DNA from 4 places in the Labrenzia sp. C1B70 genome. Region 1 is predicted to be linked to each of the others. Evidence: predicted binding sites of a transcription regulator. Region 1 holds the regulator's gene; each other region holds the start of a gene.
What was found. Region 1 encodes LexA, which represses DNA repair genes until DNA is damaged. Its sites were predicted from a motif close to TGTTCNNNNTGTGTTCNG; they were not measured.
Positions count from the first base shown of each region.

Region 2: a site for LexA is predicted at 2,335-2,352, ahead of parE (DNA topoisomerase IV subunit B). Genes of this name have one in related genera too.
Region 3: a site for LexA is predicted at 2,421-2,438, ahead of uvrA (excinuclease ABC subunit UvrA). Genes of this name have one in related genera too.
Region 4: a site for LexA is predicted at 1,640-1,657, ahead of recA (recombinase RecA). Genes of this name have one in related genera too.

Region 1 is NZ_AXCE01000034.1:283,061-287,275, reverse strand. Features, by position in the region: gene Q666_RS55930 (acyl-CoA synthetase) at 1-176, shown strand, start outside; gene Q666_RS55925 (hypothetical protein) at 269-1,072, shown strand; gene lexA (transcriptional repressor LexA) at 1,194-1,904, shown strand; gene Q666_RS55915 (ComEC/Rec2 family competence protein) at 1,909-3,708, opposite strand; gene Q666_RS55910 (hypothetical protein) at 3,848-4,105, shown strand; gene Q666_RS55905 (IS1595 family transposase) at 4,116-4,215, shown strand, end outside.
Region 2 is NZ_AXCE01000034.1:571,830-576,044, reverse strand. Features, by position in the region: gene Q666_RS57170 (sulfotransferase family 2 domain-containing protein) at 1-109, opposite strand, end outside; gene parE (DNA topoisomerase IV subunit B) at 209-2,254, opposite strand; gene Q666_RS57160 (tetratricopeptide repeat protein) at 2,842-3,699, shown strand.
Region 3 is NZ_AXCE01000034.1:537,225-541,439, forward strand. Features, by position in the region: gene Q666_RS57010 (L,D-transpeptidase family protein) at 1-420, opposite strand, end outside; gene Q666_RS57015 (hypothetical protein) at 952-1,428, shown strand; gene Q666_RS57020 (single-stranded DNA-binding protein) at 1,490-2,050, opposite strand; gene uvrA (excinuclease ABC subunit UvrA) at 2,635-4,215, shown strand, end outside.
Region 4 is NZ_AXCE01000012.1:368,848-373,062, reverse strand. Features, by position in the region: gene Q666_RS64925 (methyltransferase domain-containing protein) at 1-415, opposite strand, end outside; gene Q666_RS50005 (hypothetical protein) at 766-1,260, opposite strand; gene recA (recombinase RecA) at 1,775-2,845, shown strand; gene alaS (alanine--tRNA ligase) at 3,199-4,215, shown strand, end outside.

The DNA.
Region 1 (4,215 bases):
CTGCCCCAGACAAGTCACCCGACCCTCAGGAACTCAGCGACTATCTGAACGGCAAGATCGCCCGCTACAAGATGCCTGCACGTTATCTCTTCATTCCCGCAATGCCGACAAGTGCCTATGGCAAGATCACCAAGAAACTGGTGCGGGAGCATTTGACCGAGAAAGGCCTGTTGTGAGACGGCCCGCCCCCAGGTCTCTGTCCGACATTCGTCATCCCGGCCCTTCTGCCATCAATCGGCTCCCACATGCCAGATGTCTGGCGAAACCATTGGAAATCTCCCTGGCAGAGCAAACTCCCTTGCTGGAGGCGCTGGGCCGCTTCGCCACGCACCAAGGACTGAGCTCCGCCGTTCTCGATCTTTCCGGGCTGATGCTCGAAGCGTTCGACTTTGTGATGCCTGCCTGTGCAATCGATGACCGACATGCAGCCTGGTACAGCGACACGCACTCCTCGAAAGGCGCAACGCTGGAGTCCGCAGTTGCCATTCTCGGGATACGAGATGGTGAATGGTTCGCTCATGTACACGCTTATTGGCACGAGGAAGAAGTCGAGCACCTTGGCCACTTACTGCCGCATACGCTGAAGGTTGCGCATCAGGGGGCCATCAAAGGGTACGGCCTGCAAGGCGCAGCGTTCGTGGCATCGCTGGATCCGGAAACCGAATTCACGCTGTTTCGTGTGCAACAGGATGACGAACAGTCACGGACAACCGACTACAATGCGCTTATCACCACACTCGCTCCGTTTGCCGACCTGACGGACAGCATCCAAGAACTTGCAAAAGAGCTGAAAGCACCCTCCTACGAAGTCTATGGACTGGGCAGTCTGGCCGGAGCAGCGTTCCGCGACGCCCAGCCGATGACAGGTCTGATCTCCGAGATACTCCTGACTGAAAACGCTGGCGCGAAACCGGAGCAAGAGCTTTGCGTCCCAATCCGCGCCGTTGATCTCGAAGGTGGACTACATCGGGGCACTCTCACCGCTGGTGGCGCGCCGACTTTGATCACCTGTGAACTGCTGATCCTGACCGGATCGAAGGACGACCTAAATCCAATATCGGAGACGGATTGAATACGGCAACTTGTTCGAAGCCAAGAACAGTAAGAGAACATTTACCCTTGCAGAACACAATGAGAACAGGTACCATGTTCTTGATTTGTACCAGATGTTTTCTCGGTCAGGGGACGCCTACATGCTGACGCGCAAGCAGTACGAACTGCTCATGTTCATTCACGAAAGACTGAAAGAAACCGGTGTGCCGCCGTCTTTCGACGAAATGAAGGACGCGCTCGACCTGCGCTCCAAGTCCGGCATTCACCGCCTGATCACCGCGCTTGAAGAACGTGGCTTCATCCGGCGCCTGCCGAACCGGGCCAGAGCCATGGAAGTTGTTCGTCTTCCGGACTCCATCGCACCCGGCCTGGGCGCTCCACGGCCAAGAGGCAGCTTCTCACCTGAAGTCATTGAAGGCTCACTCGGCAAACCGGAGCCGGAAAAAGCTGCACCGGTGCCGGTGTCCAGTGTTACGGAAATTCCCGTCATGGGCCGCATTGCAGCCGGTGTGCCCATCGAGGCCATTCAAACACACAGCCATTCCATCACAGTGCCGCAGGACCTGCTTGGTCGCGGGGAACACTACGCGCTGGAGGTTCGTGGCGATTCCATGATTGAGGCGGGCATTCTGGACGGTGATACCGTTCTTATCCGTCGGACCGACAGTGCCGACAGTGGCGACATCGTTGTTGCACTCGTGGACGATGAAGAAGCCACCTTGAAACGGCTGCGCAAGAAAGGCGCTTCCATCGCTCTTGAAGCAGCCAACCCGGCATATGAAACCAGGATCTTCGGTCCCGGCCGCGTTCGTGTTCAGGGCCGCCTCGTTGCCCTGTTTCGTCAGTATTGACCAGTCACTCCTCTGCGCGCGCTTCGGCCACCGAGGCGCGCTCGGCTAGACGCAGGCTGTCTCTCGTTACCGTTCCCTGCTGATGCCAGGGGCGCGGTGGGTCAGGGATGGCAAACTTCAGTTTCTCGATTTTCAGATTTTCGTTTGGCGGATGGCCCGGTCCACTGGCACCGCTCGTAGCATTCGCGGCCTCGCTGAAATCACCGGGCGATAGCCAGATGGAGACGGCACCACGTTCGGTGCGCGTACCGCGATCCAGAACGAGGGCTGCACCGCAGCTCTCCGGAGCGACAAGATCGGTCACGACCAAATCGGCATATCGGCAATCCAGCTGAAACGCTTCAAATGTCTTTGGCTGCGCGATTGCAAGAAACGATTGCCTGCTATCCAGCCGTTCTGCGTCCTCTGAATTGACGTAGGCCCTGATGACACAACCGTCGTCATCGCAATTTCTTTGAGGCGATTTCATCTTGCGCGACAAGATCGCATCATTCCTCACTCCTTCCGACTGCAGCCAGAGATCACTTGCAAACGATCTCCCCCTTGCTGCGTAACGCAAAGTTCCCGTTTCATCGCGGGCAGCTATTCGAGAGCCGCTTGCAGCAATCTGGATATCCGGAGGCCGGCTGGTGAGAACAATCAATATTCCTGCGACGAGAGGCACTCCTGCGAGCACACGCTTTCTGCCAGGCACCAACAATCCGGCAAATAATGCTGATAGCAACAGCAATGCTGCAGCCCCGTCGAGCCTTCCGGAAGTTCCGCTGCCGGCATCAAGGGCTGCGGTAAAGGAAGCAACCTTCAACAGAAGTGAAACTCCGAAAGACATGACAGCCAGAGGGAGAGCTGCAAGGCCGAAGGGCATCAGAACGAATGCAAGTACTCCCATCGGCATCACAACAAGTGAAAACACCGGCATTCCCAGCAAGTTGCCGACAAGGCCATAGGGCGCGATGCGGCTGAAGTGATGAGCGCCTATTATGCCGGTCGCCAGCCCTGCGACCAATGCGGTGACGAACAGCCCTGCAACCCACTTGCCGAGGTAAAGACAAGTCGCCATGCCCCATCCGGACACTCTTTCACCAGACAGGGAACGATCTCGCTGCCGCCACAGGTCATATACGGCGACCAGGCAGATCACGGCAGCGAAGGACATCTGGAAGCCGGGGAAAAACAACCGCTCAGGAGCAATCAGCAAGAGTACGAGGCCAGCCAACGCTACGCTTCGCAGGGTTAGGCCGCGTCGCCCCACCAGAATTCCGACAAAGACAATCGCGATCATCAGGAACGATCGTTGCGTCGCAACCGCACCACCGGACAGAAGCAGATAAATAACGGCAGCACCAAGGGCTGAAAGCGCGGCCCACTTGTGCACTGGCCACCTGAGCGTCAGGACCGGCACCAAGCAAAAGAGCACTAAGACCGCGCCATAGGCGCCGCCGGCAAAGAGCGCCATATGCAGTCCAGAAATTGCAAGAATGTGAGCCAGTCCGGCGGCCCGCAAAATCTCTTCCTGCTCTTCGGTTATTCCGCTGCGGTCTCCAACCAGAAGAGCAACGATCAGTGCGGTTTCCGGCCCTTCCGAAAGATTGCTCCTGATACGCTCCGCGAGGTCTATTCGAAGCTTGGCAACGGCAACGGCAGGGCGAAATTCATTTCCAGCCTCCTCAGTCTCGATGACCTCGGGGGACCCGAAACTGAAACCCGTCGCACCTATCTGCTGAAAGAAGGCCCGGAAGGAATAATCGTATCCTCCTGGAAAGACGGGACCCGCGGGGGGAAACAGCCGCGCACTGACGCTCACGGTGCGCCCCACTTCAATGTCGCCTCCCGCCGGAACGCGCAAGCGCACCTTGGCGGGAAACTCGCCCTCCTCGACAGGGGAATTATATACTTGACGTACTAAACTTGATTTCCTATATTGGAATCAAGGAGATACCGTCATGGATGAGAATACTGCAAATGCACTAGCCCAAGCACGCGGAGCCCAAGCCGTCCTGATGGGGCTTCTTCACGTCCTCAAGGCGAATGGTCAGATTGAACTCATCGAAAAAACTTTTGAGATCGCTGGGGAAACTTTCGTCGTTGCAAGCATGAGCAAAGACGAAGCCCTCCGCGCTCAGGCAACCGCAGTCCTTCAGGTGATTGACCACATGCGGCAAACGCTGGTCGGCCATCAATCGCCTAAACAGGACATCTAAGGTTTCAGCCATGTTTGATCTCACAAACCCTATTTACCACGACGCCGACAAGGCCCGCGAACATCTGGAAGCCATCCATTGGCCCGATGGTCCGACCTGTCCGCACTGCG
Region 2 (4,215 bases), 290 kb from region 1:
GTTCTGCGATACGGGCAAAGGCGATCTTGTGCTTGGGAAAAGCCAGGAAGACATGATTTCGCAAGGGGCGAAGCCGTCTGTCCAGTATCGAATACATCCGGTTTAACATGCTACGTTTCCGACCGGTCAAATAGGCAGTGCGGGCAAAAATATACGCCCGCCCAACCTCTTCAAAAAAAGATATAGATCAAAATACCTGCTGTTGCGGCTAAATATCAAGATCCTCAGCGAATTCAGCGTTGTCCTGAATGAACCGGAAGCGCGCTTCCGGCTTGTTGCCCATCAGCCGTTCAACGGTGTCGTTGGTGTCTGTTACAGCTTCTTCTTCGACAACGACCTTCAGCATGGTCCGCTTGGACGGATCCATCGTCGTTTCCTTCAGCTGAGCCGGCAACATTTCACCCAAACCCTTGAAACGGCCGATTTCCACCTTGGATTTACCCTTGAAGACGGTCTCCATCAATTCGTCTTTATGGGCATCGTCGCGTGCATAGAGGGTCTTCCCCCCCTGGCTGAGACGATAGAGTGGTGGCACGGCCAGGAAGAGATGGCCGCCACGGATTAGCTCCGGCATTTCGCGGTAAAAGAAAGTAATCAAAAGTGATGCAATGTGGGCACCGTCGACGTCAGCATCCGTCATGATGACGATCTTCTCGTACCGCAGGTCACTTTCCCGGTATTGGGAGCGCGTGCCGCAGCCAAGGGCCTGGATGAGATCGGCAAGCTGCTGGTTGGCAACGAGTTTGTCGCGGCCGGCGTTTGCGACGTTCAGGATCTTGCCGCGCAACGGCAAGACGGCCTGGTTGGAACGGTTGCGCGCCTGTTTGGCCGAGCCACCTGCCGAGTCACCCTCAACGATGAAGAGTTCGGTGCCATCGGACTGGTTTGCCGAGCAGTCGGCAAGTTTGCCCGGGAGGCGCAGCTTGCGCACGGCTGTCTTGCGGGCGACGTCTTTTTCCTGGCGACGGCGCAAGCGCTCATCCGCGCGATCGATCACCCACTCCAGAAGCTTGTTTGCCTGGTTGGGGGAGGCTGTCAGCCAATGGTCAAATGCATCTCGGACAGCCGTCTCCGCAATGCGCGTGGCTTCGTTGGTCGCCAGTTTGTCTTTGGTCTGGCCGACGAATTCAGGCTCACGGATGAAGACGGACAGCATTCCGCCGGCTGATGTCATCACATCATCGCCGGTGATGATGGATGCCTTCTTGTTGTTTGTCAGTTCGCCATATGCCTTGAGGCCGCGCAGCAGGGCATATCGGAAACCCGCTTCGTGAGTTCCGCCTTCCGGTGTCGGCACGGTGTTGCAGTAGGAACTGACAAAGCCGTCGCCGGCAAACCAGCTCACTGCCCATTCCACGGATCCATGTTTGCCGGCGTTGTCGGTGCGGCCGAAGAACACGTCGTCGACGACACGGCGTTCCTTGGTCAGTCTCTCGTTGAGAAAGTCACGAAGACCGCCGGGGAAGTGAAACACGGCCTCAGCCGGTGTCTCGTCCTTTTCAGACAGCAATTCAGGTGCGCAGTGCCAGCGGATCTCGACACCGCCAAAGAGATAGGCCTTGGACCGTGCCATCTTCAAAAGGCGCGCCGGGACAAATTTGGCGCCTTTGCCGAAGATTTGATCGTCTGGTTTGAAGCTGACCTGGGTCCCGCGTCTGTTCTGGGTGTCGCCAACCAGCTCGAGAGGACCCTGGGCGTGACCGCGGCGGAAAATCTGGCGATAGAGCTTGCGGCTGCGTGCGACCTCTACAATCAGTTCCTCTGACAGCGCATTGACCACGGAAATGCCGACACCGTGCAGACCGCCAGAGGTCTCATAGACCTTGCTGTCGAACTTGCCGCCCGCATGCAGCGTCGTCATGATCACTTCGAGTGCGGACTTGTCCTTGAACTTCGGGTGAGGGTCGACAGGAATACCGCGGCCGTTGTCGGTGATCGTCAGATAGCCATCGCTGGAAAGCGACACGTCGATCCACGTCGCATGGCCGGCAACCGCTTCATCCATGGAGTTGTCGATCACTTCGGCAAAGAGGTGATGCAACGCCTTTTCGTCAGTGCCGCCGATATACATGCCTGGCCGGCGCCGAACCGGCTCGAGCCCTTCGAGAACTTCGATGTCGGCCGCTGAATAATCGTCGCTGACCGCGACAGGCGCAACGGGACGCGGCTTTTGCGGAGCTGGGGCGGGCTCATCTTGTGTCATTGGGGCAGAGACCGCCGCGTTGCCTGCAAACAGATCGTCTTTTGCGCTCATTCCGTATCGCCTGATGGGTCTTGGGTCACAGTTTTTACAAACTCAGCGCTGTTACCTACACCGAATCATGTCTCAGTTTGAAGGACAAAGATAGAACGGCAAAGGTAATTGGCCAAAAGCCCCCGTTTTCAACAGCCCGGGACCCAAAAATCCGATCTGGAAACACATCATCAACCCGCCTGTGTTGAAATAAGGGTCTTGAATGGGAGAGGGGTGGTCACAATATGTGCCAATTCCGCAACAGTTACTGACAGAGTCATTTGCAGGGCCCCGGTTTGCCGCCGTTGCCCCTGTTCGGCCATGTTTGCCCGTCACCCGTTACGCTAATGTCTGGGACGACCAGATCGGGATCAACTCCTGAAGTGGTTCACAGTCCGGACAAAAGTGTCAGGAAATGGTCTTATTTCGGCGTCGTATGGCCCAACTTAAGACGAAATGATCGGCCAATTTAGGCCACTCCGAAACAGTGGGTCCCGCAGGCATATGCTTTGGGGCCGAAGAGACAGCAAATGCGCTTGGCGCGGACAAAAAACAAGAAAGTCCGTCGGGGATCTGTTTCGTTGCCGACGGATAATAGTGTGACTGGGATGCCTAAGAACAGCACAAAGCTTCAACGCATGGGAAGAGCCGGAACCGTGCTCGGTGCGTTGATCCTGATCGGCCTGACAGGGCCCGTGGCCGCCTTTGACGGTCAGCCGGCGCCTGCACGGGCGATCGGTCCGAACGATCTTTCCCCGTCTGAAGCACTGCGGGCCGGTGCCCGCCAATATTATTCCGGCGACAAGGCCGCTGCGCTTGGGTCGCTGCAGTATGCCGCCGAAAACGGTCAGCCTATGGCCGCCTGGAAGCTGGGCGAAATGTATGCCTCCGGCGACGGCGTCAAGGAAGACGATCTCAAGGCTTTCGAATATTACAGTCAGATCGTTCGTGAGCACGGGGAAGATCGCCCCGATGCACCGGATGCTCCCTTCGTCTCAAGCGCCTTCGTTGCGCTCGGTTCCTACTATCTGAACGGCATCGACGGCGCTGTGCCCAAGAATGAATCACGTGCCCGTCAGATCTTCACGCATGCCGCGTCCTATTTCGGCGATGCCGATGCCCAGTATGAACTTGGCCGCATGTACCAGGAAAACAACAGCCGCATGGCCGTTCGTTGGTACAATCTTGCCGCGCTCAAGGGACATGTGGGTGCCCAGGCACGCCTTGGTGAAACGCTCTATGCACTCGGTACGTCGGACAAGAAAAAAGCTCGCGGCCTGATGTGGATGACCGTTGCCCGGGAACAGGCCAAGGGGACGGATGCCAGCTGGATTCATTCCATGCACGAGCAGTATTTCGCGGTTTCGCCCGAGCCTGTCAGGCAGATGGCCAGATCAATGGCTGACGGATGGTTGAAGCAAAATCGCCCGGACGTGCTCACCGCACAGCAGTTGCCCGCACAATAACCTCAAGATCGTAGAGCCCGATCTGAACACCAGGTGCGTGTGATCGGCTGCAATGGGTTTCGCACAGCCAAGTCATGTCTTGCTCCGGTTCGAAGCTGGAAAGTGCCAGGGCTGCAGAAAATCCGCTTTATCTTATGATTGGACTTCAACCGAAGGATGAGCCGGTGTCGTCGGACGACTGGTCGTGAATTTATCGATCGCAGGGCTTTGAATTTGGGTCAGTGGGCAAGGCGCGTTGCTGATCTGCCAGGACGTGTTGTTCAGCACCATTTCACATGTCGCCATTCGCAGCCCGGATGGGCTCTTCAGGCATATAGATTCACCTACGCCGTATTTCTCGCCCTGGTATCGGCAGGTACAAGAGACGTCTTGCGCCCGAGCCGCGCTGCCTGACCCAAGAACCAGACCGAAAATCAGACCGAAAAACAACCATGCGGTGACAGTAAAGACCGAACGACCGGCAATCGAAGTCGTTACCGGTGTGTCTGTTCCGCATGTCGCCGTCGCGGATGTTGG
Region 3 (4,215 bases), 250 kb from region 1:
CTCACGATAGAATGAAATGACTGCAGCCCCCACTTCCGGAAGGACGGTGAGCGACATGTCTTTCAATGCCGGACGCGCCGTGTCGAATGCGGTCAGAACGACCGGAGCCTGTGGCAGGCTATCGCTTTCGGTGCTCGGGGCATCCGTCGTTTCAACGGGCTGGACATCAGGCTTCACCTCGGCGGACTTGATCTCCGACAATTCAGCCAGCGAAACCTTCTTCCAGCTGTCGGCCGTGTAATTGAGGTAGCGCGGCGCAGAGACCTTTGCGGTAACGACCTTCTTGCTAAGATCCTGTTGGCGCTCACGCTCTTGCTGTCGGCGATGCGCTTCCGGATTGAACAGACGCTGGAACAACCCCTGCGCGGAAGCAGGCTCAACCGAGACCAGGTTAAAACCGGAAAAAAGCACCGTCGCCATCAAGCCAGCCCTGAGGGACGTCCCCAGGACAGAACGTTTCGGTTTTTTCCCGGTACATTCGCTCAGTGCCATTGCATTCGCTCGCATTGTCTAAACCCGCTTTTTTTAAATCTTTTCGAACCTGACGCCTTGCCCAAGTCACCAGGGTTTTATTGCTTCCCTGCAAGGATCGAAGGCTGTTCGGCATATCCGCCGAGGATGTTCTACATCCGAGCGTGATATGGCAACGCAGTTACCGTGCAACCGGGCCCCGCGACCCGATTCCCGGAAACTGCGCCCGTAAACCGTTTGATACTATAACAGGGTTCATCAGATGGTTAAGGGGCGCCGTCCTACACAGGTTTGAAATCAGTCGACTGTGACGATTTTGCCTCGTTGCTGACAGTACAGCTGCCCACCATCACGGTGCCAGAAACGGCAGAACTGCGGCTGTTTGGAAAAACAACCTGGCGTGATTGGCATCACGCCACCTTCTTCATCAAAGGCGTATCTACGGCTTCACGAGTACGTGAGACATTACCGGAGAGCCAAATGCCGTTTCAATTCAATGTTGGTGACCATTCGTCACCGATCTGGAAATACACAAGTTTCAACTCTTCCCAGTATTCAAAGCTGAAATGGGCCAGAAACAAGCTTTTCAAGATGGTCAAGAACAACCCGGGATGTAATGCCTATTTCCGGACGCTGCCCAAGGGGCGAAGCTTGTCGGACATGATCAACGACAGCTCGATTTGGGTGAATTACGGACCGACCATTTCACCGCTACATGGGGAAATCCACGTTCCTTCCGGGGAAATCGCGGTTGGTGACCGGGCCTTTAAAATGGGCAGGTGGATGGTGCTGGCCACCATCATTCATGAATTCGCGCATCACAACGGCGCCCCGATTACGGGTGGCGACACACGCGCAGAAGAAGCCGTCTATCACTGCGGTCTCGGCAGTGCGAAGGAATATTACGACGGCGTTGATGACCCGAACACGCCTTACGACCCAAACGTCGGCGGTTGATCAACATACCCTGGTGCGCGGCCCCAAAGCATGGGACCGCACCCGGTAGCGCAGAAAAAGATCAGAACGGAATTTCGTCGTCCATGGGGCCGCCGCCGCCACCGCCACCGGACGGACCGCCGTAACCGCCACCGCTGCTGGAACCGCCGCCATAGCCACCACCGAAATTCCCGCCGGAACCGGAACCGCCGCCGCCGAAGCCACCTCCGCCACCGCCTTGTGAGTCATTGCCGTAATCGGGAAGACCGCCGGATGCACCGCCACCTTCGCCGCGGCCGTCAAGCATGGTCAGGTTGGAGTTGAAGCCCTGTAGCACGATCTCGGTGGAGTACCGGTCCTGACCGGACTGATCCTGCCATTTGCGGGTCTGAAGCTGGCCTTCGAGATAAACCTTTGATCCCTTGCGCAGATATTGCTCCGCAACTTTGCAAAGACCGTCGTTGAAGATCACGACGCGGTGCCACTCCGTCTTTTCACGACGCTCACCGGTGTTGCGGTCGCGCCAGGACTCCGACGTCGCAATCCGGAGATTGGCGATCGGGCGGCCATCCTGCGTACGGCGGATTTCCGGGTCTGCTCCCAGATTGCCGACCAAAATTACTTTGTTGACGCTGCCCGCCATACTGAACTCCTGTTTGTTTTTCGTTGACCCCGCCGACGATGTTCGTGTGCTTCTCCGGCACGTGTCGATAAACGGTCAACGTTGCAAGCTTTGCTGCTAGAAACAAGAACCCTAACGGCACGCCAACAGCTTCGCCGCTATTTTCGCCAGGCTTCACTCATTTTCCACAAGGCAACTCACAAACTGCCGCCTGGTTCATCCGCCTAAAATTCGAGCAAAGTCAACAGACACAATCCTTGATTGCGCCAAGTTACAATTTGCTCCACTTTTGTTCCAATCAAGCCCCGATTTTTCTGTCAGGACATTATCTCACGAACTGCGAGGTTTCGGTCACCTATTTCTGCTCGGCTCCTGACGCGGCAATCGTTAATGTACTTGTTTTGTTCTTACCATTTCTGTAAAAGCGATTCAATCAGGCCTCGCATCGACAAGTGCCTCCGGCACGATAATGAAAATGCCTCACTGGAAGCTCCGCCCGAAACTGCTATATCGGGGCAAACAGACATCATCGGCAATGGACCATCTTAGCGTATGCGAGAGCAACAATCGGCTTTGGGCGACGCATGCGGTCAGGAAGAACGACAATGAAGACAGCCAAGGGATCGCAGTCGGAAGAAGCCTGGAAGGCGGACCCAACACGGGTCATCAGCATCCGTGGCGCACGGGAGCATAATCTCAAGGGCGTCGATCTGGACCTGCCCCGCGACAAGTTGATTGTCATGACCGGCCTGTCTGGCTCAGGCAAGTCGTCACTCGCCTTCGACACCATATATGCAGAAGGACAGCGGCGGTACGTGGAAAGCCTGTCCGCCTACGCGCGCCAGTTCCTGGAAATGATGCAGAAACCGGACGTCGACCAGATCGACGGACTGTCGCCGGCAATCTCCATCGAACAGAAGACCACGTCCCGCAATCCGCGCTCCACGGTCGGAACGGTTACGGAAATCTACGATTACATGCGCCTTTTGTTTGCGCGTGTCGGCGTTCCCTATTCCCCCGCCACCGGTCTGCCGATCGAAAGCCAGACCGTCAGCCAGATGGTCGATCGCATTCTGGAGCTGGAAGAAGGTGCCCGCCTCTACCTGCTCGCGCCGATGGTTCGCGGCCGCAAGGGCGAGTACCGCAAGGAACTTGCCGAGCTGATGAAGAAGGGTTTCCAGCGCGTCAAGATCGACGGAACCTTCCATGAGATTTCCGAGGCCCCTGCCCTCGACAAGAAATTCAAGCACGATATCGACGTCGTCGTAGACCGTATCGTCGTGCGTGACGATATCTCCGGTCGGCTTGCAGATTCACTGGAAACGGCGCTGAAACTTGCCGATGGCATTGCAATTGCCGAATTTGCCGACAAGACCGACGAGAACGGCAACCCGGAACGGCTGATCTTTTCCGAAAAATTTGCCTGCCCGGTATCCGGCTTCACCATTCCGGAGATCGAGCCGCGTCTGTTCTCGTTCAACAATCCCTTCGGTGCCTGCCCCACTTGTGATGGCCTTGGAACAACACTCGCCTTCGAGGAAGACCTGGTTGTTCCTGACCACTCGCTTTCCTTGCGCGAAGGAGCTGTCCTGCCGTGGGCGAAGACAGGGTCGACATCACCTTATTATGCCCAGACGCTGGAAGCACTCTGCAGTCATTTCAAGGTGTCCATGGCAACGCCCTGGAAGGATCTTCCTTCGGAAGTGCGCGAGGCAATCCTTCATGGAACCGGCAATGCGAAGATTGAATTCGTCTATGATGACGGCGTCCGCAGCTACCGGACAGAGAAGACCTTTGAAGGTGTAATCGGCAATATCGAACGGCGGTGGCGCGAGACGGAATCCACCTGGGTTCGCGAGGAACTTGCAAGGTTTCAATCCGATCATGCCTGCCCGGCTTGCAGCGGGTTCCGTCTGAAGCCGGAAGCGCTTGCCGTCAAGATCGCCGGCAGGCATATCGGTCAGATCACCGAACATTCCATTCGCGATGCAAGCCTCTGGTTTGAAGCCCTGCCGGAGCAACTGAACGACAAACAGAGCGAAATCGCAGGCCGCATCCTGAAGGAAATTCGCGAGCGGCTGAAGTTCCTGAATGACGTTGGCCTTGAATATCTCACCTTGTCCCGGTCTTCCGGAACACTGTCAGGCGGCGAAAGCCAGCGTATCCGCCTCGCCTCGCAGATCGGC
Region 4 (4,215 bases), on a different contig from region 1:
CACGCAAGGCTAATCTTGGATCCTCTACGTGGTAAAGGACGTGCAATAGCAGCACCGCGTCAAAGGTCTCATCTTGGTGCGGCAGGTCGATTGCATCTGCCACCTTTGCGCTGACGACCTCAATCTTCTCCACCGTCGCCAGATTCGCCGAAATCTCCTCAATCATGCCGGGAGAGGCATCTATAAGAGAAAGACGAAGTTCGTTCGGCAGACGGTCTGCCTGAGAACGCCATATCCAGCCAGGACCACACCCGACGTCCAATACATCCATTTCTGTTTGTAAGTTCAAATGCCCAATCAGCCAGCCAAACCAGCTAACGGTTGCATATTTCGCTTGAAACGAACCACGTGTCGCGAGATGGCGGGGCGTCGCGTAGTGGTGTTGAACTTCTTCACTTCGAGACGTGTCATTCATAAAAAGATACTACGCCAATTATGGGTCTTTATCCATGTTGGGCGCTGCGCAGGAACTTGAACTGCAATTGTCTTGAGCGGACGGTTGTTCTTGAACCGAACCATTGGTCGCATCGCGACTGCGGCAACAAAGTTGGCGCTCATCTGCCCCTGATAGGTCACGGAGTTCCAGGCAAGGCGCGTCGCCAGAGCCTAACCGACTGTAGGGGCTATATTAAAAGATATAGTCGTTGTGTTTCACACGTCTTTTGTCTTCGGGCACCCGGTTTATGTCCTGCATCGGGTCACGTTTTTTAAAGGCCTGAGATCTCGCGATCTTGAGATCCCAAGCCTCCAGGTTGTTTCGACTATTTAAACCCCACCCGACTTCCGCATTACGGCCTCTTCCTGGGCGCGCTGCTTGGCGGCGATCTTTTCCTTGATTTCGGAGAGATCGCCTTTAGGGGTTTTCGGGTTCCTGGGGTTGTTGGGGACCAGCTCAACGAGGACCGGATTGGGCGAGTGGTCGAGCGTGGCTCCCGAAACGCTGTCGACACCGACGCCGATAACGCCGCCGATCAGCACGTTGCCCGCCATGCCGGCGACGCCGCCGGGGGCAACCTTGGTGTTCACCTCGACGGTCTGGGTCTTGTAGCCTTCCTTGGAAACCGTAACGGTGAATTCCTGTTTGCGGGACACCTGGAGCGAGCAGGGGGACGTGTTGCAGGTGAGGCCGATGGACGTGGCGATCTGCGCTCCTTCCGGCGAAGCGTAGACCTTCACGATCTCATTGGTGCCGCGTGTCGCGGTGGCGCAAGCCGACAAGCCAAGCGCAAGCGCCAGGCACAACAGTTTGTTTGTTTTCATGTAAATAGCTTCCCAGCCGAGTGAAACGAAAGTGGCGTAGACCTAGCCGAACCGAAATTCTTTGCAAATCTGTTTTTCAAGGTACGGTTGAAATATGCGCTCACTGCCACCCGATATTCACGTGCGCTCCCTGCAAAACCAGCGGTTGTTCCTGATTTGATCCGGAAAACCCTAGCCCGTCCCGGGGCATGTTGGGTCGCACTCAAATACTTCCATGGAGCTAATGTATGCTGTGAGACGACGCACATAGAGCAATCTGGTGATAGGTCGTCGTTTGTCTACGGCTATCAGTGTAGGCGCCGGTGATTCTGCACGATCGCGGAATCACGGGATGTTCCGAGCAATAGATTACGCTAGGTAAGTTCTAAAATCGATAAGTGAGAACATATTGGAAACAAACAGCCATTTTCATTTTAATACCAATCGGTTTTGCCGACTTGTCAAATGAGAACAAAATGTGTACAAAGGCTCTCATTGAAACGGCGCGTCCATCGTGGAATAAGGAGCGTAAGCCATGTCGCAAAGTACACTTCGTCTCGTAGAAAGCAGCCAGATGGATAAGACAAAAGCGCTGGACGCAGCGCTCAGCCAAATCGAACGCGCCTTCGGCAAAGGTTCCATCATGAAGATGGGCCAGGGCCAGGTGGTTGAGGTGCAAGCCGTCTCGACCGGGTCTCTCGGACTTGATATCGCGCTCGGGATCGGCGGTCTGCCGCGCGGCCGTATCGTCGAGATCTACGGGCCGGAGTCTTCAGGTAAAACCACGCTTGCCCTGCATGCGGTTGCCGAAGCCCAGAAGACCGGTGGTATCTGCGCCTTTGTCGATGCGGAGCACGCGCTGGACCCGATCTATGCACGCAAGCTTGGCGTCGATATCGACAATCTGCTGATCTCCCAGCCGGACGCTGGTGAACAGGCACTTGAAATTGCCGATACGCTGGTGCGCTCCGGCGCCATCGATGTTCTGGTCATCGACTCGGTCGCCGCGCTGACGCCGAAGGCCGAACTCGAAGGCGAGATGGGCGACAGTCTGCCGGGTATGCAGGCCCGTCTGATGAGCCAGGCTCTTCGCAAGCTGACTGCGTCGATTTCCAAGTCGAAGTGCATGGTGATCTTCATCAACCAAATCCGCATGAAGATCGGCGTCATGTTCGGTTCTCCGGAAACCACGACCGGCGGTAACGCGCTCAAGTTCTATGCTTCTGTCCGCCTCGATATCCGCCGTATCGGTGCGATCAAGGACCGGGACGAAGTCGTCGGCAACCAGACCCGCGTGAAAGTCGTCAAGAACAAGCTTGCGCCTCCTTTCCGTCAGGTGGAATTCGACATCGTCTATGGTGAAGGGGTGTCCAAGACCGGCGAACTCATTGACCTGGGCGTCAAGGGCAACATCGTTGAAAAGTCGGGTGCCTGGTTCTCCTACAACAGCCAGCGTCTTGGCCAGGGCCGGGAAAACGCCAAGCAGTTTCTGAAGGACAATCCGGAAATTGCCGATGAAATCGAACTGGCGATCCGCCAGAACGCCGGCTTGATCGCCGATGCGATCATTGATCCGGACGCTGCATCGGAAGAAGCCGAGGACTGATCCTCAGCTTCCGGTTAGCGCTTACAAGAGCTCCGGACGTTTGTCCGGTCTTCCAAGGGCCTCCTTCCGCACTCCGGAAGGGGGTCTTTTGCATTTCGGGTCCCGCAACGAAGCGAAATTGGAAGAGGTCAGATCCCGTCGGAGCAGTTGTCCTGCGCGTGAGGGCAGCCTTCATTCCGGAAATCGCCTGTTTCCCGGCAGCTTTCCGTTGGGTCGGGTCCGTGCAACCGCTGGACAGGGTTGGAGGTGAAAGTTAAAAGGCTGTTCCGGCGCGGATCGGCGACCCAGATCCAGCGCCTTCAAGATTTACAACAGGCCCTCATATGCGGGGCTGTGACCGATGCGAGATCCGAATGACCGGCGTAAATGAAATCCGCTCTGCCTTTCTGGACTATTTCAAGACAAACGGCCACGAAGTGGTCGAGTCCGGGCCGCTGGTGCCGCGTAACGATCCGACCCTGATGTTTGCGAACGCGGGCATGAACCAGTTCAAGAACGTGTTCACCGGCCTGGAAAAGCGCGACTATTCCCGTGCGGTCACGGCACAGAAATGCGTTCGCGCCGGCGGCAAGCACAACGACCTGGATAACGTCGGTTACACCGCACGCCACCACACTTTCTTCGAGATGCTGGGCAACTTCTCCTTTGGTGACTATTTCAAGGACCGTGCGATCGAACTGGCCTGGAACCTCGTCAACAAGGAATTCGGCCTGCCGAAGGACAAGCTGCTGGTAACCGTCTTTGCCGAAGACGATCAGGCGTTCGATCTCTGGAAGAAGATCGCTGGTCTCAGTGAAGACCGGATTATCCGTATCGCGACGTCGGACAATTTCTGGTCCATGGGCGATACCGGTCCGTGCGGCCCGTGTTCCGAAATCTTCTACGACCATGGCGACCACATCTGGGGCGGCCCTCCGGGCTCTGCGGAAGAAGATGGCGACCGGTTCATCGAGATCTGGAACCTCGTCTTCATGCAGTACGAACAGACGCCGGAAAAGCGTCTCGACCTGCCGCGGCCGTCCATCGACACCGGCATGGGCATCGAACGGATCGCCGCTGTCATGCAGGGCGTCCACAACAACTACGACATCGACCTCTTCAGGGCGCTGATCGCGGCGTCCGTCAACGCAACAGGTGTGGAAGCGGAAGGCGAAGCCACCGGCAGCCACCGCGTGATTGCCGACCATCTGCGCTCCACGAGCTTCCTGATTGCCGATGGCGTGCTTCCGTCCAACGAGGGCCGCGGCTATGTGCTGCGCCGGATCATGCGCCGCGGCATGCGCCACGCCCATCTTCTGGGGGCGAGCGAACCGCTGATGCACAAGCTGGTTCCGGCGCTGGTGCGTGAAATGGGCCGTGCCTATCCGGAG